2 regions of the Massilia scottii genome follow, and region 2 is predicted to be linked to the other one. Evidence: predicted binding sites of a transcription regulator. Region 2 holds the regulator's gene; the other holds the start of a gene.
The links. The regulator NrdR, encoded in region 2, represses ribonucleotide reductase genes. The targets are predictions, from matches to a motif close to CACNANATNTNGTG.

Region 1: a site for NrdR is predicted at 4,108-4,121, ahead of RBA41_RS04665 (ribonucleoside-diphosphate reductase subunit alpha). Genes of this name have one in related genera too.

Annotation. Positions count from the first base shown of each region.
Region 1 covers NZ_JAVCWM010000003.1:96,869-108,254, forward strand. The annotation lists gene RBA41_RS04660 (ribonucleotide-diphosphate reductase subunit beta) at 1-830, opposite strand, end outside; gene RBA41_RS04665 (ribonucleoside-diphosphate reductase subunit alpha) at 925-3,885, opposite strand; gene RBA41_RS04670 (sigma-54-dependent transcriptional regulator) at 4,462-5,889, opposite strand; gene RBA41_RS04675 (sensor histidine kinase) at 5,886-7,613, opposite strand; gene RBA41_RS04680 (PP0621 family protein) at 7,617-7,865, opposite strand; gene RBA41_RS04685 (cytochrome C assembly family protein) at 7,862-8,665, opposite strand; gene RBA41_RS04690 (ABC transporter ATP-binding protein) at 8,732-9,529, opposite strand; gene RBA41_RS04695 (ABC transporter permease) at 9,531-10,346, opposite strand; gene RBA41_RS04700 (ABC transporter substrate-binding protein) at 10,411-11,385, opposite strand.
Region 2 covers NZ_JAVCWM010000021.1:57,290-68,675, forward strand. The annotation lists gene tolQ (protein TolQ) at 1-55, opposite strand, end outside; gene ybgC (tol-pal system-associated acyl-CoA thioesterase) at 85-489, opposite strand; gene RBA41_RS24375 (SDR family NAD(P)-dependent oxidoreductase) at 749-1,495, opposite strand; ZMP/ZTP riboswitch at 1,625-1,735, shown strand; gene glyA (serine hydroxymethyltransferase) at 1,838-3,085, shown strand; gene nrdR (transcriptional regulator NrdR) at 3,112-3,579, shown strand; gene pilV (type IV pilus modification protein PilV) at 3,739-4,320, shown strand; gene RBA41_RS24395 (PilW family protein) at 4,317-5,264, shown strand; gene RBA41_RS24400 (pilus assembly protein) at 5,271-5,903, shown strand; gene RBA41_RS24405 (pilus assembly protein) at 5,900-9,784, shown strand; gene RBA41_RS24410 (type IV pilin protein) at 9,809-10,258, shown strand; gene RBA41_RS24415 (GspH/FimT family pseudopilin) at 10,255-10,824, shown strand; gene RBA41_RS24420 (SulP family inorganic anion transporter) at 11,259-11,386, shown strand, end outside.

The DNA of each region.
Region 1 (11,386 bases), on a different contig from region 2:
AGCGGGTTTTCCATCTTGATCGTGTTGATCAAGTCGATTCCGAAATTGCAATGCATCGATTCGTCGCGCAGGATGTACTGATATTGCTCCGCCGCACCCATCATCTTGTTCTGGCGTCCGAGCGCCAGGATCTGGGTAAAGCCGACGTAGAAGAACAGCCCTTCCATCAGGCAGGCGAACACGATCAGCGACTTGAGCAGCTTCTGGTCGTTCTCCACGGTCCCCGTGGTGAAGGCCGGATCGGTCAGGGTATTGATGAACGGAATCAGGAATTCATCCTTGTCGCGGATCGACTTGACCTCGTTGTAGGCGTTGAAAATCTCCGCTTCATCGAGCCCCAGCGACTCCACGATGTACTGGTAGGCGTGGGTGTGGATCGCTTCCTCGAACGCCTGGCGCAGCAGGTACTGGCGGCATTCCGGCGCCGTGATGTGGCGGTAGGTGCCCAGCACGATGTTGTTGGCGGCCAGCGAATCGGCGGTCACGAAGAAGCCCAGGTTGCGTTTGACGAGACGACGCTCGTCATCGGTCAAACCGTTGGGATTTTTCCACAACTCGATGTCGCGCTGCATGTTGACCTCTTGCGGCATCCAGTGATTGGCGCAACCGGCCAGGTATTTGTCCCACGCCCATTTGTATTTGAACGGGACCAGCTGGTTCACATCGGTCTTGCCGTTGATGATGCGCTTGTCGTCGGCGTGCACGCGCTTGGCGACCGATGCGGCATCGGCGTCCGTTACGGCTACGGGTTCGGTACCCGTTTCGGCGGCGCTTGGCGCCACGGGGCGCGCGGCTGGCGCGCTGGCTGTTTCATCGTCCCAGGACAACATGGTCATTTCCTCTTTTCGTCTGTCTTCAATTCGGTATTGCGCGGAGCGCCGTGGCGCTCCGCCTCTTTGCCGGATGACTCCGGCGATGACACTATTACTGGCAGGCTTCGCATTCCTCGAAGCCATCGTCGCCCGGACGCAGGTAGCACGCCGCGCCGTCTTCCTCGGCCGCCGCCGCGGCTGCCGTCGCTGCCGCTGCGCTCGCCGCCACCTTGGCCGCCGTATCGGCCGCCGCGCCCATCGCGTGGGCCGACATGCCGCCGTCCACCGCCACCGCGTTCAGCGCGCCGGTCTTGGAAGTCGACTTTTCCATGTGGGTCGCCGCGATGGTGCGCAGGTAGTAGGTGGTCTTCAGGCCGCGCAGCCAGGCCAGCTTGTAGGTCTCGTCGAGCTTCTTGCCCGACGCGCCAGCCATGTAGATGTTCAGCGACTGGGCCTGGTCGATCCACTTCTGGCGGCGCGATGCCGCTTCCACCAGCCAGCTCGGCGAAACCTCGAACGCCGTTGCGTAAATGTCACGCAAGTCTTGCGGGATGCGGTCGATCTTGGCCAGCGAACCGTCGAAGTATTTCAGGTCGGCGATCATGACTTCATCCCACAGGTCGCGCGCCTTGAGGTCGCGCACCAGGTAAGAATTGATCTCGGTAAATTCGCCGGACAGGTTCGACTTCACGTACAGGTTCTGGAAGGTCGGTTCGATGCAGGCCGACACGCCGATGATGTTCGAGATCGTCGCGGTCGGGGCGATCGCCACGCAGTTCGAGTTGCGCATGCCGAACTGCTTGATGCGCTCGCGCACCACGGTCCAGTCCATGGCCGACGACATGTCCACTTCCAGGTAGCCGCCGCGTTCCTCGGCCAGCAGCTTGATCGAATCCTGCGGCAGGATGCCGCGGTCCCACAGCGAGCCGCTGTACGACTCGTAGCGGCCGCGCTCTTCGGCCAGCTCGGTCGAGGCCAGGTAGGCGTAGTAGCACACCGCTTCCATCGAGGAATCGGCGAATTGCACCGCCTGGTTCGACGAATAAGGCACGCGCATCATGTGCAGGCAATCCTGGAAGCCCATGATACCCATTCCCACCGGACGGTGGCGCATGTTCGAGTTGCGCGCTTTTTCGACGGCGTAGTAATTGATATCGATGACGTTGTCGAGCATGCGCATCGCGGTGCGCACGGTTTTCTGCAGCTTGACCGGGTCGAGCTTGCCTTCTTTCATGTGCGCCGGCAAGTTCACCGAACCCAGGTTGCAGACGGCGATTTCCGACTCGTTGGTGTTCAGGGTGATCTCGGTGCACAGGTTCGAGCTGTGGACCACGCCGACGTGTTGCTGTGGCGAACGGATGTTGCATGGATCCTTGAAGGTGATCCATGGGTGGCCGGTTTCGAACAGCATCGACAGCATCTTGCGCCACAGGTCGAGCGCGGCGATCTTCTTGAACACGCGGATCTCGCCGGCGGCCGCTTTGGCTTCGTAGCCGGTGTAGGCCGCCTCGAAGGCCTTGCCGACCTTGTCGTGCAGGTCAGGCGTTTCCGATGGCGAGAACAGGGTCCAGTCGCCCTTTTCCATCACGCGCTTCATGAACAGGTCGGGAATCCAGTTGGCCGTGTTCATGTCGTGGGTGCGGCGGCGGTCGTCGCCCGTGTTCTTGCGCAGGTCCAGGAATTCTTCCACGTCCATGTGCCAGGTTTCCAGGTAGGCGCACACCGCGCCCTTGCGCTTGCCGCCCTGGTTGACCGCCACGGCGGTATCGTTGACCACTTTCAGGAACGGCACCACGCCTTGCGACTTGCCGTTGGTACCCTTGATGTGGGCGCCCAGGGCGCGCACCGGCGTCCAGTCGTTGCCCAGGCCGCCGGCGAACTTGGCCAGCAGCGCGTTTTCCTTGATCGCGTCGTAGATGCCTTCCAGGTCGTCCGAGACGGTGGTCAGGTAGCATGACGAGAGCTGCGAGCGCAGGGTGCCGGAATTGAACAGGGTCGGGGTCGAGCTCATGAAGTCGAACGACGACAGCAGGTTGTAGAACTCGACGGCGCGCGCTTCGCGGTTTTCTTCGCGCAGCGACAGGCCCATGGCCACGCGCATGTAGAACGCCTGCGGCATTTCGATGCGCACGTCGCGCACGTGCAGGAAGTAGCGGTCGTACAGGGTTTGCAGGCCGATGTAGCCGAACTGCAAGTCACGGTCGGCGACCAGGGCCTTGGCCAGCTTGGCCAGGTCGAAGGTGGCCAGGACCGGGTCCAGCAACTCGTTCTCGATGCCCTTGGCGATGTATTTCGGGAAGTACTCTATATAGTGTGCCGCCGCTTTCGCTTGCGGCACTTCTTCGCAGAACACTTCCTTGCGGATGGTGTGCAGCAGGATGCGGGCGGTCACTTGCGAGTAAGCCGGGTCCTTTTCCATCAGCGCGCGCGCAGCCAGGATGGCGGACTTGTGCAGCTCTTCGACCGGCACGCCGTCGTACAGGTTCTTGACCGTTTCGGCCAGGATGGCGTCGGCGTCGACGTGTTTTTCCAGGCCGACGCAGGCGGCGGCGATCAGGTCGCGCACCTGGTTCATGTCGAGCAGGCGGCGCTGGCCGTTTTCAGTGACGTGGATTTGCGGCGCGCTCATTTGCGCGGAGGCACCTTGTGCCTCCTTCTGCAGGCGGCGCTCTTCCATGTGCTTGGCGCGGTACAGCACGTAGGCACGCGCCACGTCGTGCTCGCCCGAGCGCATCAGCGACAGTTCGACCTGGTCCTGCACGTCTTCGATGTGGAAGGTGCCGCCCGATGGCTGGCGGCGGATCAGGGCGGAAACGACGTTCTCGGTCAGTTGCTCGACCAGTTCGCGCACGCGCGCGGAGCCGGCGCTCTGGCCACCGTTAACGGCCAAAAAGGCCTTGGTGACGGCGATCGAGATCTTCGACGGTTCAAAGGCGACGACAGCGCCGTTGCGGCGGATGATGCGGTAGTCGCCGCGGGCGGCGACGGCGGCGGCACTGGTCGGTGCTGGCTGGCCTGCTGCTCCAGGTGTGATGTGCAATTGGTTGATCGAAGAATCTTGGGATGTTTGCATTGAACCTCCTGGAGCGGCGGGCTTTGGTCTGCCGCCGGTTGTTATCAAGTGGACGGCGTCAATCAACCGTCCCCAACAAATATAAAAACAAAAAAACTACCCCCGCCAGCCTGGAATGTCGAGGCCGGCGCCGTAAGGCAATGGTGGGTGGATTGCGTTAAAAACTGGGCTTGCCGTGCTGCGTTATGGATGCTGAGTTATCGGTGGCAGAGCTTCAAAAACCACTATATCTAGTCGATTCATCAAATGTGGGACTAATTGTAGTACCTCACCCGGGGAGTGGCAATAGAATTAAGTAGCAATATTTTCCTGTGCGTCGCTTGACTTTTTTGACTCAGGCCGCATGAAGGACTGCCCGGTTAGCACATACTAACGGGTGCCCTTTTTTGAAGCAGCCGCCAGCGCGCGCGCCTGCCGTTTTTGCGTCGCGGGGCAGCATTATAAACCGTGGGGGGAGTGGGCGTTGGAATGGGCCTGGAAGGACGCCACCCGGCTATCTCGTCGCCCCCGCGCAGGCGGGGGCCCATTTATTTCTGCGCAGACGCGCCATAGGCCCCAGGTGTCGGCCGCCGCACCCTAGCCCTCCGGCTCCTGGATATCGAGCTTCTGCATCTGGTAGCGCAGCTGCCGGAAACTGATCCCCAGCAGCAGGGCCGCCTGGGTGCGGTTGAACTGGGTCTGGGTCAGCGCGCGCAAGATGATCTCGCGCTCGACCTGCTCCAGATAATCGGGCAGGCTGCTCGGCAACTCCGCCGGCCCGCTCGCGCTCACCGGCGCAGCCGCTGCCTGCGCTGGCGCCGCCACCGGCGCCGGCACCGCTTCAGCGACGGGCGCCGCCCGCTCGGCCACCCGCGCGCCCTTGAGCGACAGGTCGCCCACTTCGATCACGCCGTCATTGGCGAACGCCAGCGCCCGCTCCAGCACGTTCTCCAGCTCGCGCACATTGCCCGGGAACGAATACGTGCTCAAGGTTTCCAGCACCTGCGGCCCGAGCGCGGCCTGCTGCCCCGGTCCGGCCAGGCGCGCCAGCATGCCATTGACCAGCACCCCCAGGTCGTCGAGCCGCTCGCGCAGCGGCGGCACGCTCAATTCGATCACATTCAGGCGGTAAAACAGATCCTGGCGGAACTTGCCGGTCTCGACGCACTGCGCCAGGTTCTGGTGCGTGGCGCTGATGATGCGCACGTCGACCGGCTCCTCGCTGGTCGCGCCGATCTTGCGCACGCGCCGTTCCTGGATCGCGCGCAGCAGCTTGACCTGCATCGCCAGCGGCAGATCGGCCACTTCATCGAGCATCAGGGTGCCGCCGTTGGCCGCATGGAAAAATCCGTCGCGCTCGTCGGCCGCGCCCGTGAACGCACCCTTGCGGTAGCCGAAAAACTCGGCTTCCATCAGCGCTTCGGGAATCGCGCCGCAGTTCACGGCAATGAAGGGCTTGCCCGCGCGCGAACTGCGGGCGTGGATTTCGCGCGCCACCAGTTCCTTGCCGCTGCCCGATTCGCCCGTAATCGCAATCGGCGCCATCGAGCGCGCCAGCCGTTCGATCTGGTTGCGCAGCGACTGCATCACGGCCGATTCGCCGATCAGGCGCGAGGCGGTGCCGGCGGCGGCCGGGCTGCCCGACTGCGTGGCCGGGGCCGACAGGCGCAGGGCCGACTGCACCATCACGCGCAAATCGTCCAGCACCACCGGCTTGGACACGTAATCGAAGGCGCCCGCCTTCAAGGCCACCACCGCGTTTTCGGCGCTGCCGTAGGCGGTCACGACCGCGATCGGGGTCGATTTGTTGGAAGCGTTCACTTCCTGCACCAGTTCCAGGCCCAGGCCGTCGGGCAGGCGCATGTCGGTCAGGATCAGGCCGTAATCGTTCTGCGCCAGGAAGGCGCGCGCCTCGCGCAGCGTTTCGGCGCTGTCCACATCGAGCCCCATCCTGACCAGCGTGATTTCCAGCAGTTCGCGTAAATCCGCCTCGTCATCGACGACCAGTACGCGGGGTGATGTCATGTTGTTGCCTTTCTGTTACTAGTGGCGCCGCGCGCTCCCAGCGGCTGCGCGAACGAAATCACAAACCGGCCGCTGGCCTTGCGTACCCCGAAGCCGCTGGCGTCGAAGCGATACTCGTAATCGAGCATCGCCGCGTTGTTCAGGCACAGCTCGCGCGCCAGGTACAGCCCCAGCCCGGTGCCCTTGCTCGAGGTCGTATAAAACGGTTCGAACAGGTGGGCCCGCACGTCGGGCGTGATGCCCGGCCCGTCGTCCTGCACGTGCAGCTCCATGCCGCCGGCCGCATCGGTGACGACGTACACGCGGATACAGCCCTCCCCGCCGCTGGCGTAGCGCAGCGCATTGGTCAGCAGGTTGATCAGCACTTCGCGCAGGTGCAGCGCGTCGAAACGCACCGGCACGGCTCCAGTGTTGCCCAACCACACTATATCATTGGCGACCCCTTGGGTTTCGTCAAATTCGGTTTTCAACTCATTCAAAAAGGGGCCGAGCAACAACGGATCGCCGTTGGGCTGGACCTTGCGCGACAATTGCAGTATGTCTTCGACCATGCGGTTCACCCGCGCCACATTGTCGCCGACGATCTTGAGCAGGCGCGCCTGGCCCGGCTCGTGCAAGTCTTCCGCCAGCAGGGCGGTGGCGTGGCCGATGGCCGAGAGCGGATTGCGCACCTCATGCGCGATACTGGCGGTCAGGCGTCCCATCGAGGCCAGTTTCAGTTCCTGGGCCTGGTTTTCGATGGCGGTGACGTCCTGTAAAAAGATAACGCAGCGCTCGGACGCCTCGTCGACCGTGTCGACCCGCGCGAAACGCAGCTTGAGGTGGGCCGCCAGGTCGCGCCGCCCGCTCCAGGCTGCCGTGCCGGCGTCGCCGCCGCCGCCGCTGTCGCGGTACGGCTTGACGGTCACGAAGGCGGCGCGCAGCCCGCCCACGGCCGGTCCGACCTGCTGCTGCCACTCCGAAAACGCATACGCAACCGGTTCCAGCGCAGGCACCTCGGACAGGGCGAAGCCGCTGTCGCCGTTGGCCAGTCCCAGCATGTGCTGGGCGGCCGGGTTGCCGGCGAAAATGTGCCCGTCGCGGTCGACCACGAGGATGCCGTCGTCGACGTCGGCGATGATGATCTGGTTGATCGCCTGCTGGATTTTCAGGTCGGCGCCGTGGCGCGCGGCCAGTTCTTCCTGCCGGATCAGCTTGGCGGCAAGGCGGCTGACCACCATCACGATGGCGAAGAAGGCGGCGCCGTACAGCCCGGCCTGGGTGAGCGGCATGCCGGCCATGCCCAGGAACACCTGGTACAGGGAATCGATCAGCAGGAACAGGGTGACCAGCGCGGCCGAAAACAGGGCCAGCAGGCGCGGCGCCAGGATCGCGGCGCCGGCCAGCGGGAACAGGTACAGGATCACCAGGCTGCCGCGGCTGGCCGCTGCGGCCATGTACAGCACCGAAATGACCGCGATGTCGACCGCGATCTGCACCACCACCTGCATCAGGAAGTGCTTGCGCACGTACACGCTGGCCAGCACGAACGCGCCGGCCAGCGCCAGGTAGGCGATGCAGGTTTCGGTATACAGATGATGGCCGGTGCCGGCCGCGTCTTTCTGGTCGAACGCCAGGTACGCCAGCAGCACCAGCGAAATGACGATGCGGGTGGCGGTCAGCGCCTGCAGCGAGCGCCAGAATGTTTCGCGCGACTCTGCCGACAGCGCGCTCCAGAAGGACATCACTCAGGCGGGCGGCAAACGGGCGTGGTCCGGGCTGCAATACTCCCGGCCGCCGGCCTTGACCGCTTCCGACTCGGGGAAGTACACGTGGCAGTGGGCGCAGGCGATCATGGTTTCGGCTTCGCGCGCCGCCGGCCGATCCTGGCGCGGAGCGGCGCCCTGCCCCGGCGGCGGCATCATGCCGCGCAGCTTGCTGCGGATGGCCGCGATCACCAGCGCCACCAGCGCGATCCAGAACAGAATGCGTATCATGCCAGCCCCCGGTGCAAAACGACTTCAAGAACGAAACGGCTGCCGACATAGGCCAGCACCAGGGTGGCGAAACCGGCCAGGGTGAAGCGCAGCGCGGTCTTGCCGCGCCAGCCGCGCCAGCGCCGTCCGGCCAGCAGCGCGGCGAACAGGACCCACGACAGCAAGGTGAAGACGCTCTTGTGATCCCACTTGAGCACGGTGCCGAACACCTGCTCCGAAAACACGATCCCCGACAGCACGGTCAGGCTGAGCAGCACGAAGCCGATCCAGATCAGGCGGAACAGCAGCTTTTCCATGGTCAGCAGGGCCGGCAGCTGGTCGAGCGCCGTGGCCAGCCAGCCCGCTTGCGGGTTGCGCGCATGCAGGCGCGTTTCCTGCAGCGCCATCAGGACCGCGTGGAAGGCGGCGATGGTCAGGGTGCTGTAGGCCAGGATGGCCACCGAAATGTGCCAGCCGAAGGCCGGGGCGCGCCCTTCGAGCTGCAGCACGCTGCCCGGGAACACGGCCGGCAGCAGCGCGGCGGCTGCGGCGCACGGCATGACCAGGCGGCGCAGGCCGTCCAGCGCGAAATTGCGGTTTTCGACCCAGTAGGCGGCCACCGAGATCCACAGGGCGGCGGAAATCATCAGCGCAAAGCCGATCCGCACGCTGCCGGGCGCCATCATGTCGAGCCACAGGGCGGCGCCGTGCAGCAGCCAGGCCCCGGCGGTGACGCCGGAAATGAGCGTGCCCCGGGGCGTGGGGAGAATGGCGCACACCGCGTACAGCAGCGCCGCTGCGATAAGTAAGTAAGTCTGCATGCTGCAAGTTTACACTATCGGCGCGCGCTGGCGGGGACGGCGTGAGGGCGCCGCCTCCAGCCTGTCCTAATCGACTGCCGCCATGCGCAACTCGTCGTTGTGATGGCGCTGCTGCTCTTCCATGACCAGCTGCCCCAGCTCGCGCTTGAGCGCATTGAACTCGGGCGCGGCCGGGTCGCGCAGGCGCGGCAGGTCGACCATGACGTCGCGCTTGACCGTGCCCGGACGGTAGGTCATCACCACGATGCGGTCGGCCAGGTAGATCGCTTCCTCGATGCTGTGGGTGACGAAAATGATGGTCTTGCCGGTGGCGGCCCAGATGCGCAGCAGCTCGTCCTGCAGGTTGCGCCGGGTCAGCGCGTCGAGCGCGCCGAACGGCTCGTCCATCAGCATGATCGGCGAGTCCAGCGCCAGCACGCGCGCAATCGCCACCCGCTGGCGCATGCCGCCCGACAAATCCTTGGGAAAGCGCTGGCGAAAGTCGCTCAGCGACAGCATCTCCAGCAGGCGGGCCACGGTGGCGTCGATGGCGGCCTTGGCCACGCCCTTGATTTCCAGGCCGAAGGCGACGTTCTGCTCGACCGTCATCCAGGGAAACAGGGCGTACTCCTGGAACACCATGCCGCGCTCCGGCCCCGGCCCCGTCACCGGGTGTCCGCCGGTGCGGATGGTGCCGCGTGTGGGCAGGGCAAAGCCGGCCACGGCATTGAGCAGGGTCGACTTGCCGCAGCCCGACGGTCCCAGCAGGCAGGTGAATTGCCCGGCCGGGATGTCCAGGTTGATATCCTTGAGCGCGACCAGCTCGCCCCCGGCGCTGCTGAATGTCTTGTCGACGCCTTCGATACGGATCGGTGATGCAGTCATGTCAGTTCTCCAGGCCGCGATGCCAGCGCAGCAGGTAATTGTTCAGGCGGTTCATGCCGACGTCGATCGCCAGCCCCAGCATGCCGATGGTGATCATGCCGGCCATGATCTTGTCGGACCAAAAATACTCGCGCGCTTCCAGGATGCGAAAACCCAGGCCATTATTCACCGCGATCATTTCCGAGACGATCACGACGATGAAGGCGGTACCGATCCCGATCCGCACGCCCGACAAAATATAGGGCACGGCGGCCGGCAGGATCACGCGCACGAACATGGTGCGCTGGCTGGCGCCCAGGTTGCGCGCCGCGCGCAGGTAAATGCCGTCCACCTGGCGCACCCCGGCAATGGTATTGATCAGCACCGGAAAGAACGCCCCCAGCGCGATCAGGAACACGGCCGGCGGATTACCCAGCCCGAACCACAGGATCGCCAGCGGAATGTAGGCGATCGGCGGGATCGGGCGCAGCAGCTGCACCAGCGGATTGAGCCAGGCGTACACGCGCGCGTTGGCGCCCATGGCCAGCCCGAGCGGCAGCGCCAGCCCGGCGCCGATGGCAAAACCGAGCAGCACCCGGTACATGCTGGTGAGCGAGTCGACCATCAGTTCGCCCGACACGGCCCAGGCCAGCCAGCTGCCGTCCGCGTGCGGCTGCAGCGGCAGCAGGTACTCGATCCATTTGTGGAGCACCGCCAGCGGCGACGGCAATACCTGGGGATTGACCAGGCCCTGCACCGCCGCCAGCTGCCACAAGGCGATCACCACGGCCGGCACCACCAGGCCGATTCCCACTTCACGCAACTGTCTGCTGTTCATGCCACCTCCGGAAACGTTGTTTTCATGCTGTTGATACTGTCGGATTGTCGAACGGGGAGCCTGCTCACCTCACCCCCATGCTTTTCTTGGCCGCGTCGAGCAGCTCGGTCCTGACCCAGTCCCTGGCCAGGGGCGGACGCACCATGCGCCCCACGCCGGTGTTGACCATGGTGTCGGTGGTGATCTGGATATGCTCGGCCGTCACGTCCAGCGAATACGGCGCATTGCTGATCGCATCCTCGAAGTCGTCCCTGGTGATCTGGCCCTTGTAGATCACTTCGCGCACGTATTTCTCGGCGATGGACGGATGGGCCATGAAGGTGCGGGTCGCTTCGACGAAGCAGCGCATGAACTTGTCGGCCAGTACCCGCTTGCCGTTGTAGAAGGCTTCGGTCATCACCATGGTGCGCACCGGCTCGCCGATCGGCGTGTCGTAGGGTTTCATCACTTCCATCCCGAAACCCTTGTTGATGGCTTGCGACGATTGCGGCTCGGACTGCATCATGGCGTCGATGTTCCTGCCCATCAGCGCCTGGTTCAGGTCGGCGAACGGCAGGTAGATCACGTGCACATCCTTGCCGGGTGCGCTGTCGACGCTCATGCCGAATTTTTTCAGCTGCGCCATCAGCAGCACTTCCTGGATGCCGCCGCGCGTCACCCCGACCTTCCGGCCTTTCAATTCCCGAATGCCCCTGATGCCGAGATCGGACCGCGCCACCAGGCGCGCGCCGCCCTTGGCGAAACCGGCCACCACGAAGATCGGCGCCCCGCTGGCGCGCCCCGAAATGGCCGCCTCGGACGCGGTCGCGCCGACATCGAGCTCGCCGGCGATGATCGCTTGCATCACATCGAGCCCCTTGGCGAAAATCTTTTCCTCGACCTTGATGCCGCATTTGGGCGCGATTTCCTTGATGTACGAAACGGCGCCGAAATGCGCGAACTTCAGGTTGCCAAGACGGATCACATCCTGGGCGTGGCTGTGGCTGGCGGCGAACAGCGCCGCCAGTACGATGGTCTTGCCGATGAACTTCCCTGTCATG
Region 2 (11,386 bases):
TCAGGTGCGCGTTGCTGATCAGGGCGAGAAAGGAAAGGTCTTGGGCTGCATTCATGGGCGTTGGATTTTTCTGGATGTGAAGTGTCAGGCGGCACGCATTTTAGCAGCCGTTGCGTCGGGCAGGGCGCGCGGACGCAAGGATGCGGCATCGACGCAACCGACTTTGACCCGCGCGCTGGCCAGCAAGACGTCGCCGTGCCAGGCTTGCTGGAGGAACTGGACCGATGCGTGCCCCAGTTTTTCTATACTCAATGTCAAGTTTAATTCATCATCGAGCCGGGCTGGCGCGTGATAGTCGATGCTGGCGTTTTTGACGACGAAGATGGCCCCATCCTGGTCGCGCAGCGCCTGTTGGCCGACGTTGGCCGCGCGCAGCCACTCGGTGCGGGCGCGTTCGAAGAATTTGAGGTAATTCGCGTAAAAGACGATGCCGCCGGCGTCGGTGTCTTCGTAATAGACCCGTACCGGCCAACTGAATACTGAGGGCATTTCATTTGCCATAAGTGAATATCGGAAACATTTTACGCGATTTCGGGGCTGTAAATGTACGCAAGCGTACATAAAGATGACCCAGCGGGGGTGGAGTGGGGCACAAGTAGACGTGAGCGATAACGAAGTGCCAAGTTCTGTAACAATCGCTTACATGGGGTGTAGTTGTGTTACGTGATGCCGGCTCACACCCGTCGTTCCTGCCATTGGCAGAAACGACTACCGCGCCAAGGCGGCACTCGGCGGGTACGACGGGGAATCAGGTCCGTTTGATCGCAAACGGCGAAAACCCCTGGCAGGTCGGCATCATCTCGATCGTATTGATATTAATATGCGGCGGCAGGGTGGCGATCCAGAACACCGTCGCCGCAATATCGGCTGCCGTCAGCGGCACCGTGCCTTCGTACACCTTGGCCGCGGCCGCGTCGTCGCCCTTGAAGCGCACGTTGGAAAACTCCGTCCCCCCGCACAATCCCGGCGCCAGGTTGGTCGCGCGCACGCCGCTGCCTGCCAGATCGGCGCGCAGGTTGAGCGTGAACTGGTCGACAAAGGCCTTGGTCGCGCCGTACACATTGCCGCCCGGGTAAGGATAGTGGCCCGCCACCGAGCCCAGGTTGATGATCAGCCCGCTGCCGCGCTCGACCATGGCCGGCAGCAGCGCGCGCGTCATCGTTACCAGCCCGGTGCAGTTGGTCGCGATCATGGTTTCCCAGTCGGCCAGCGGCGCTTCGTGGGCCGGCTGCGTACCCAGCGCCAGCCCGGCATTGTTAATCAGCACATCGACCTGGCGCCACGATTGCGGCAGCATCGACAAGGCTTCATTGATCGATTCCTTGCAGGTGACATCCATGACGATCGGCAAGGCCAGGTCGCCCAGCTCGGCTGCCAAGGCTTCGAGCCGGTCCTTGCGGCGACCGCTGATGACGACCTGATGGCCGTTGTTGACGAAGGTACGCGCCATTTCGGCGCCGAAGCCGGCGGAGGCGCCGGTGATGAAAACGATCATGTGGTGTCCTGAGGAAGTCCGAAACTATGCCGGATTGTAGCCCAAGTGACGATATTGGCCGCGACCTGCCATTTAGGCAATCCCATTCCTTGCCCTAATCAGGGACTTAACTTACAATTTGGGCTCCATTATGTCTCACGTAACTGGCGAAAAGTCGCGGCGCATTGCTGCCTGGCGGCGAAAGGTGGGCATCCACCGGGGAACGTGAGATTTCATCAGCCGTTCGCCTGGGCAGCCACCGATGGAAGCGCACGATGAGGCTGCCTGTTCCATTTCCGACGGCTTCCCTCATTCGATCCTTGCAATCAGGTGCCTCGCACTCTTATCGATTGGAGTTTTTTCATGTTTTCAAAAGAACACACGCTGGCCAATGTTGACCCCGAATTGTGGGGCGCGATCCAGAAGGAAAACGCACGCCAGCAAGATCACATCGAACTGATCGCGTCCGAGAACTACACCTCGCCAGCCGTCATGCAAGCCCAGGGCTCGCAGCTGACCAATAAGTACGCCGAAGGTTATCCAGGCAAGCGTTACTACGGCGGCTGCGAATTCGTCGACGTCGCCGAACAACTGGCGATCGACCGTGTCAAACAACTGTTCGGCGCCGAAGCGGCCAACGTGCAGCCGAACTCCGGCTCCCAGGCCAACCAGGGCGTGTTCTTCGCCATGCTCAAGCCGGGCGACACCATCATGGGCATGTCGCTGGCCGAAGGCGGCCACCTGACCCACGGCATGGCGCTGAACATGTCGGGCAAGTGGTTCAATGTGGTGTCCTACGGCCTGACCGAGCAGGAAGATATCGACTACGAGGCGATGGAGCGTCTTGCGCACGAGCACAAGCCAAAAATGATCATCGCCGGCGCCTCGGCCTTTTCGCTCAAGATCGATTTCGAGCGCTTCGCCAGGGTTGCCAAGGCAGTGGGCGCTTACTTCATGGTCGACATGGCGCACTACGCCGGCCTGATCGCCGCCGGTGTGTACCCGAACCCCGTGCCGCACGCCGACTTCGTCACCTCGACCACGCACAAATCGCTGCGCGGCCCGCGCGGCGGCATCATCCTGATGAAGGCCGAGCACGAAAAGGCCATCAATTCGGCGATCTTCCCCGGCATCCAGGGCGGCCCGCTGATGCACGTGATCGCCGGCAAGGCCGTCGCCTTCAAGGAAGCGCTGGAGCCATCGTTCGCCGAGTACCAGAAGCAGGTTGTCAAAAACGCCGACGCGCTGGCCAAGGCGCTGATCGCGCGCGGCCTGCGCATCGTCTCCGGCCGCACCGAATCGCACGTGATGCTGGTCGACCTGCGCTCGAAGAACCTGACCGGCAAGGAAGCCGAAGCCTTGCTGGGCGCCGCCCACATGACCTGCAACAAGAACGGCATCCCGAACGATCCGCAAAAACCGTTCGTGACCTCCGGCATCCGCCTCGGCAGCCCGGCCTTCACCACGCGCGGCTTCAAGGAAGAAGATGCAACCACGGTCGGTAACCTGATCGCGGACATCCTCGACAACCCGAACGACGCCGCCGTCGTCGAACGCGTCAAGGTGGAAGTCAAGAAGCTGACCGACAAGTACCCGGTCTACGCGGCTTAACCTCACACCAGCAGCCCGGCGCCCCCATGAAATGTCCTTTCTGTCAGCATGAAGACACGCAAGTGCTCGATACGCGCGTCTCCGAGGAGGGCGATTCGATCCGGCGCCGGCGCCGCTGCGTCAAGTGCGACAAGCGCTTCACCACCTATGAGCGGATCGAATTGTCGATGCCGATCATTGTCAAGAAAAACGGCAGCCGCACCGAGTTCGCCTCGGTCAAGCTGCGCGGCAGCCTGATGCTGGCGCTGCGCAAGCGGCCCGTGTCGGCCGAAGCGATCGACAGCGCGGTCGCCTCGATCGAGGAAAAGCTGCTTACCAGCGGACAGCGCGAGGTCGATACCGGCCACGTGGGCGAACTGGTCATGCAGGAACTGAAACGCCTCGACAAGATTGCCTACATCCGCTTCGCGTCCGTCTATAAAAACTTCGAAGACCTGGCCGAGTTCCAGGAAGCCATTGCCGAAGTAGGCCACGAGCGCAAACCGCGCAAATAGTTCAGCTCACACGCTTGAGGCAGGCCATCCGTGCCTGCACGCCCTGCTGTTAACGTAGCTCACAAGCGATCCAGATCACCCGTCCACGCACCTTGCAGCCACGCCTGCCGGGCCGCGGCGTCATGACCGGACGTGTCTGTTCAACGTTGCGGGGGAGTCATGCGCTTATTGCGAAAACGTGTCGCCGGCGGATTTACGCTGACCGAAGTGCTGGTGGCGCTGCTGCTGCTGACCGTCGGCATCCTGGGCGCCCTTGGCACGCAGGTCGCCGCGCTGCGCACGCACCAGGGAGCGAGCCTCATGTCGCGCGCGGTGCAGCTGGCCAGCGGCCTGGCCGGGCGCATGCAGGCGAACGCCGGGCAAATGCAGCGCGACGATCTCAGCAATCCCTACCTGCAACTCCACTACGATGCGGCCGATGGCGCGCCGCCGCCCGCGCCCGCGCAATGCTACGGCGTGAACCGCTGCGACAGCGCCCAGCTGGCCCAGTTCGACATCGCCGACACCATGGCGGCGCTGCACGCGGGCTTTCCCGGCGGGCGCATCGCAGTCTGCCGCGACGCCACCGTGTGGGACGAGGCGCGCCAGGCGCTGGCCTGGGAGTGCGCCGGCGCGGCCGGCGCCCCTGTCGTGATCAAGCTCGGCTGGCGCGCCAAGCGGGCCGACGGCGCTGCCGATGCCGGCGCCGGCGCACCATCCCCGCCGGCGGTGGCGGTGATGCTCGGCACGGGTGCCCCATGAGCGCGCACGCGGCGGTCCGGCGCCGATGCCATCAGGCCGGCCTGACCCTGGTGGAATTGCTGGTCGCACTGCTGCTCGGGCTGCTGGTTTCACTCGCCGCGGCATCGGTGCTGGTGTCGGCCCAGACCGGCTACGCGGCCCAGGGCGAACTGGCGCAGGTGGATGACGCCGGCCGCTTTGCGCTGGACGCCATCGAACGCGCGGCGCGCCAGGGCGCCTTTGTCGATCTCGACCGTGAAGACGCGCCGCCGTCGCCGGCCAGCGCCGCCGCCCGCATCGGCGGGCTGGACGACCAGGTGCTCGGCGGCGGGCCCGGCATCGCCAGCGCGCGCCCGGGCGGCGTCAACGGCAGCGACGTGCTGGCGCTGCGCTTCGACGGCGTGGGCGAGGGCGCCGAGGGCGATGGCAGCATGCTCAGTTGCGCCGGGTTCGGCGTGGGGGCCGGCAGCGAGGGCTGGAGCATTTTCTATGTCGCGCCGGCAGCGGGCGGCGAGGCCGAACTGCGCTGCAAATACCGGGGCCAGAAAAACTGGCGCAGCGATGCGCTCGTGGCCGGGGTCGACACCTTCCAGGTGCTGTACGGACTCGACACCGATGTGCCGGCCGACGGCTTGCCCAACCAGTACCTCAGCGCCGGCGCCGTCAGCGCGCTCGATGCCGCCCTGGCGCTTGACGGGGCAAGTCCGGCCGAGCGCGAGCAGGACCTGCGCCGCAAAACCCACTGGAAACGGGTGGCCAGCATCAAGGTGGCGCTGCTGCTGCACGGCGCCCGGCGCGGCGCGGCCGACCGCGAGCCGCAAGCGTTCGACCTGTTCGGCGCCGGCTACAGCGGTGCGGCCGACCCCGGTACCCGGCTTGACGAAGCGCGCATGCCGCCGGCGCTGCGCTGGCGCGAACGGCGCAGTTTCGCCGCCACCATCGTACTGCGCAACGCGGCCCTGTGAGACGCCATGCCCTGCGCTCCCTCTCCCCTCGACCGTCAAGGTGGCGCCGTCATGCTGGCGGCCCTGTTCGTGCTGCTGGCGCTGATGATCGTCGGCGTGTCGGCGGCCCGCAGCGCGCTCGACGGTGAAAAATCGGCGCGCCACGAGCGCGACCGGCACATCGCCTTCCAGGCGGCCGAGGCCGCGCTGGCCGACGCCGAGCACGATATCGAAGGCGGCGCCGATCCCGCATCGGCGCGCGCGGCCTTGTTTGCCCGTGGTTACGCGCTCGGCTTCGTCGACGGCTGCGGCGCAGAACGCGAGGTCAATGCCGGGCTGTGCCAGCATGTGCCCGGGACGCCGGCGTGGCAAAGCGCCGCTTTGTCGGACCATGACGGGCCGGGGCCGGACGGGGTCGCATACGGCCGCTTTACCGGCGCGCAGCTGCCGTCGGGCAAAGGCACGCTGCCGCTGCGGCCGCCGCGCTACCTGATCGAACTGTTGCCGCACACTCAGGCCGGCGCCGACGCTGCCCGCCCGCCAGGCAACTTTTACCGGATTACCGCCGTCGGCTTCGGCGCGCTCGACGCCACCCGCGTGGTGCTGCAATCGTTCTACCTCAAGGCCGTGCCGGAGGCCGCGCCCGAGGAGGCGCCATGAAACCGCTGCGCGCCTGTCTTCGCTGCCTGCTGGCGCTCGTGCTTGTCTGCCACGCTTGCCTGGCGTCGGCCGCGCCGCCGCTGGTGCTGCCCGACGGCGTTCTTGGTGCGCCCGGCCAGTTGCCACCCAATCTGCTGCTCAACCTGTCGCTCACCTTCGAGGATGCGGGCGCGGCTTACCGTGGCGAGTATGCACAAGGGGCCGATTACCCCGGCTACTTCAATCCGCGCCTGTGCTACCGGTACCCGGCCAGGGCGCGCTCGCGCTCGGTGCGCGAGCCCGACCTGGACGAGCGCCAGGGGTATTTTTCGCCCGTCGGGCCGGCCGATGCGCAGCATGGCTGCGGCGGTGACGCGTTCAGCGGCCATCTGCTCAACTGGGCCACGGCGTCCACGCTCGACCTGGTCCGGCTCGGCCTGACTGGCGGCGACCGCGTCATCGACGAACCCGGCATCACCGTGCTGCAGCGCGCATGGCTGCCCGATGGCGCGGCGCATCCTGATTTCTATGCCCATCCGCGGCATTTTCCGCGCAAGAAGCTGGCGGCGGCACACAGCGCGGCGCTCACGCCCTTCGGCAGCGCCGACCTGTTCATCGTGTCGTGCCGCAACCGCGTGCTGTTCAGCGGCACCGGCAAAGGCAGCAACTGCGACGCACCCCGTTACGGCGCCAGCGGCACGCGGCTGGTGTCCGACAAGTTCCACGGCGAATTTCTCGCGCGCGTGCGCGTCTGCGGCGCCGACGACAGCGCCAGCCGGCCCGGCTTGTGCCGTCCCTACGGTGCCGCCTTCAAGCCCGAGGGGGCGCTGCAGCGGCATGCCGGGACGGCGCGCATCGGGCTCATGGCGTACCCGGCCGCCACGCGCGAGAAGGGCGCGGCGCACGATGGCGCGGCGCACGATGGCGCGGCGCACGATGGCGCGGCGCACGGTAGCGCGGCGCACGGTAGCGCGGCGGTCGATGGTGGCGTCCTGCGCGCGCCGCTCAAGTTCATCGGCGAGAAGGCCATCGAGGCGCCACGCTACGAATCGCAGGTCAACCAGCGCGCCGAATGGAGCGCAGTGAGCGGCGTGCTCGTACCCAATCCCGACCGCAGCAGCGGCGCGGCCAGCGGCACGATCGCGGCCATCAACCTGGCGGGCAGGAGCCATCCCGCCACCGCCGGCAGCTATGCGGCCAGCGATCCCGGGGCCGAACTGTATTACGAAGCCCTGCGCTACCTGCAGGGGCGCGAACCGGGCACTGGCGCCGTGCCCGGCGATGGCTTGCCGGCCTGGTCGAGCCGCGCCGACCCGGTCGGCGCGGCCTGCCAGCGCAACGTCATCGCCACCATCGGCCATTCCTCCTTCATCGATGACCGCCACGTGCCGGGCAACACCCGGACCGGCCGCAACGATCCCGCGCGCGCCGTCGACACCTTCGCGCCGGTCCGCTTCGACGTCATGCAGGCGACTCGCCGCGTCGGCGACATGGAAGCCGACCGCAACGGCGCCTTCGGCAACGGCGCGCCCCGGCCGGACCTGGACAGGCTCGACCTGCGCAGCGACGGCCCCGACGGCGCGGGCAGCCTGTACCTGGCCGGCGCGGCCTACTGGGCGCACACCAACCCGATCCGGCGCGACAAGCCGGTCACGGTCAGCAGCATCGCGCTCGAACTCGGCCCGGCATCCGGCATGGGCGCCAGCGCGCTCTACCTGGCCGCCAAATACGGCGCCTTCAAGGACCGCAACGACGACGGCAATCCCTTCATCACCACCGGCAACCGGCACGACAATACCGAATGGAGCGCCGACGGCAGCACGCCGGCGGGCTTTTTTGCCGCCAGGGACGCCCAGGCGATCGGGCCAGCCATCGACGCCCTGTTCGCCGCTGCCCGCAACGCTAGCGGCATGATGCCGGGCGCCGTGGCGGCCAGCCCTGTCAGCAAGGGACGCGGCTTCATCGTCCAGGCCGGCCACGATCTGGCGACCGGCAGCGGCAGCCTGCAGCGCCGCGCGCTGGCCATCGGCAATGGCGGCGAGCCGGCCATCGCACCGGTGCCGGACTGGGACGCGTCCGAGCTGCTGAGCGGGAACGCCGGCGCAGTGCCGCCGCTGCCGGCGCCGGTAGCGGCGGCGCGTAAGATTTACACGCTGGACTACCGCCCGGACAAGACGGTCACGATTGCTTTCGACTGGGCCAGCTTGCCGCAAGAATCGCGGGCGCTGCTCGACGTTCCTGTTGCCGGTGGCGTGACTGACGGGCTGGGCGAGGCCCGCACCGCCTTCCTGCGCGGCGAACGCGGCATGGAAGCGGGGCGCCCGGGCGGCGTGTTCCGTCGCCGCACCGGTGTCCTCGGCGACATCGTCCACAGCGTACCCTTGCTGGTCGGACCGCCGCCGCCATCCCGGTCCGACCCGGCCTATGCCGACTTTCACCGGCGCCACCATGCACGGCGCAGCGTCGTCTACGTCGGCGCCAACGATGGCATGCTGCACGCCTTCGACACCGCCAGCGGCGCCGAACTGTTCGCCTACGTGCCCAATGCGCTGTTGCCGGCGCTGCCGCTCCTCGCCAGTCCCGGCTACGGGCACCGGCCCTATGTCGATGCCAGCGCCGGCAGCGGCGAAGCGCTGGTGGACGGACGCTGGCGCACCATTCTCGCTTCCGGCATGGGCATGGGCGCGCGCGGTGTGTTTGCGCTCGATATCTCCGACCCTGCCGCCTTCCATGCGGGGCTGGGCGCGCTGTGGGAATTTACCGAGCGCGACGATCCGGCCATGGGCCATGTGGCCGCGCCGCCGCTGGTCGCCCGCTTTCGCACCGCCGTCAGGGATGGCGTGCCCCAGTACCGCGACTTTGTCGTCGTGGCCAGCGGCATCAACAACGGCAGCGGCGATGGCGACGGTGCGCTGTTCCTGCTCGCGCCCGACAAGCCCGCCTCGCAGCGATGGCGGCGCGGCGTCAACTATTACCGCTTCGATGCCCCGGCATCGGTCCCGTCCTTGGCCAACGCGCTGGCACCCCCGGCACTGGCCATGGCGGGCGACGCCAGCGTGCGCCACGCCTACGCGGGCGACTTGCAGGGCCGGCTGTGGCGTTTCGATTTCAGCGGCCCGGCGCCATGGGGTTCGGCCGTCTCGCCCTTGTTCGACGCGCGCGACGCCGGCGGGCGGCGCCAGCCGGTCGCGCACGCGCCCCGCATCGTGTTCGCGCCCGGCGGCGGCTACCTCGTCCTGTTCGGCACCGGCAAGTTCCTCGAACTGGCCGATACCCAGCGCGGCAGCTACCTGCCGCAATCGTTTTATGCCGTCCACGACGCCGCCGGCAGGCCGCAGCCGCCGCTGTCGCGTGCCCGGCTCGTGCCGCGCACCTTGACCGGCACGGCGCGCTATGCGGTCACGGGTGCGCATGCCGAGCTGGGCGGGCCGGAAGCGCCAGACGCGCCCAAGGGCTGGTTTTTCGATTTCCCCCAGACCGCGCTGGACGGCGAACGGGCCGCCGGCAGCCCGGTGTCGAGGGCGGGAACCTTGATCGTCGACACCTTGCTGCCCGGTGCCGACCTGTGCACCGCGCCGGCGTCGCGCAGCTACGTGATCGACGCGCTGAGCGGCTTTGCCATCGGTGCCGACGGCCTGGCCCGTTCCGGGGAAAGCACGGGCGAGCGCCATGCAGCCCTTGCCGGCGTGGCGCCGATGATGATCGCAATGAGCGCCAGCACGGGCGTGCGCACGGCTACCGGACGCGCCGAGGCGGCCCACACCTACGCCATCGTGCGTCCGCAGGAAGACGGCAAGGCTGCGCCGGCGCAGCAGGTCATCGTCAGGTTCCCGTCGCGGCGCCTCGGCTGGCGCGAAATACCCAACTGGCAGGATCTGCACGACGCAAGCAGGAAAAAATGACCACTTGAGCGAAGGGAGTCGGCAATGAAACGCAGTCAAGGCTTTACCCTGATCGAAACGATGATCGTGATGACGATCGTCGTCGTGCTAGCCGCGCTTGCCTATCCCGGCTACCAGGACTTCATCATCAAGGCGCGCCGCGCCGAAGCCCAGGCGGTCCTGCTTGAACTGATGCAAAAGCAGGAGCGCTATTACACCCAGCACAACCGCTACCTGGCTTTCTCGGCCGAGGCCGGCAGCCCGGAGCAGGGACACTTCAAGTGGTGGTCCGGCAGCAGCGCCGCGTCGAGCGCATACGAGTTGCGCGGGCATGCCTGCGCCGGCCAGACGATTGCGCGCTGCATCATCATCGAAGCCATTCCCGGCACCGGCCGGGTCGACTCCACCTTCCGCGATGGCCACTGCGAGACCCTGACGCTCAACAGCGCAGGCGAACACACGGCCAGCGGCGGTGGCGCCGGTTGCTGGCCATGAACCACGCGCGGGCGCGGCGCCTGCATGCCTTCTCGCTGGTCGAACTGATGACGCTGCTGTTCATCGCCACCATCGTGCTCGCTCTCGTCATGCCCGACATGCGCGCGCTGATCCGCCACTACCAGCTCAACGCGGCCGTGAACGACCTCGCCGGCGCCATCGCCATGACGCGTACGCAAGCCATGGCGCGCGGCCAGCGCGTCATGCTTGCGCCGGCCGACGCTGGCGGTGCCGACTGGAGTCTCGGCTGGGTGGCGTTTGTCGACCGCGACGGCGACCGCCGGCCCGGCGCCGCCGACGAACTGATTTCCATGCACGGCCCGGTCGGGAAGGGCATTGTCGTCAGCGCCGTGTTCACCAGCCAGAATTTGCCTGATTACCTGGCCTACAACAGTGCCGGACGCAGCTGCAGCGCAAGCAGCAGCGCCGCGGCGCGCTGGGGCACGCTGTCGCTGTTCCAGGGCGGGCAGACGCGCCGCATCAAGATCAACATGCTCGGCCGGGCCCGCGTGTGCGACCCCGCGCGCGACGGCGCCAACTGCGCCGGGGAAGAGGAGGAGCCTTAAAACGCCTGACAACACCGCTTGCTTTTTCTGAGGGTAACGCTCTCGTACATTGCCCCATTCCGGCCGTCCGCTTCGGCCATTGGCAGACAGTCTCAGGCGAATGCCTTGACTACGCCTATGCTGCAGTGCAAAATGGCGGGCTATGACCGCCTCTTTCCCTACATCTGACACGACCGCACGCGCGCTACATGCCGCTGAGTGCGCTCGTCTATGTCTCGGTCAGGGCGCACCCTCCTACCCAGGAGTCGGCTTGCCACGCGGTTATTTTTGCTCAGTTACTCCCCCGTAAGACACCTTCTCACCGGCAGATAAACTGGTGTCGCATCCTGCGACGCCGTGCCTTTCAATGCTCGTTCCCAATCCGCTGCGCGTAACGATTCGCGCAGGCACTTATTCATCCGTACTCGGCGACACTCGCCTGAGAAGGTATCTCTATGTCTCTACAAACTATTCGCCAGGACTGGTTTTTCAACGTCCGTAATGACCTGCTTGCAGGCCTCGTCGTCGCACTCGCGCTCATTCCGGAGGCAATCGCTTTTTCCATCATTGCCGGTGTGGACCC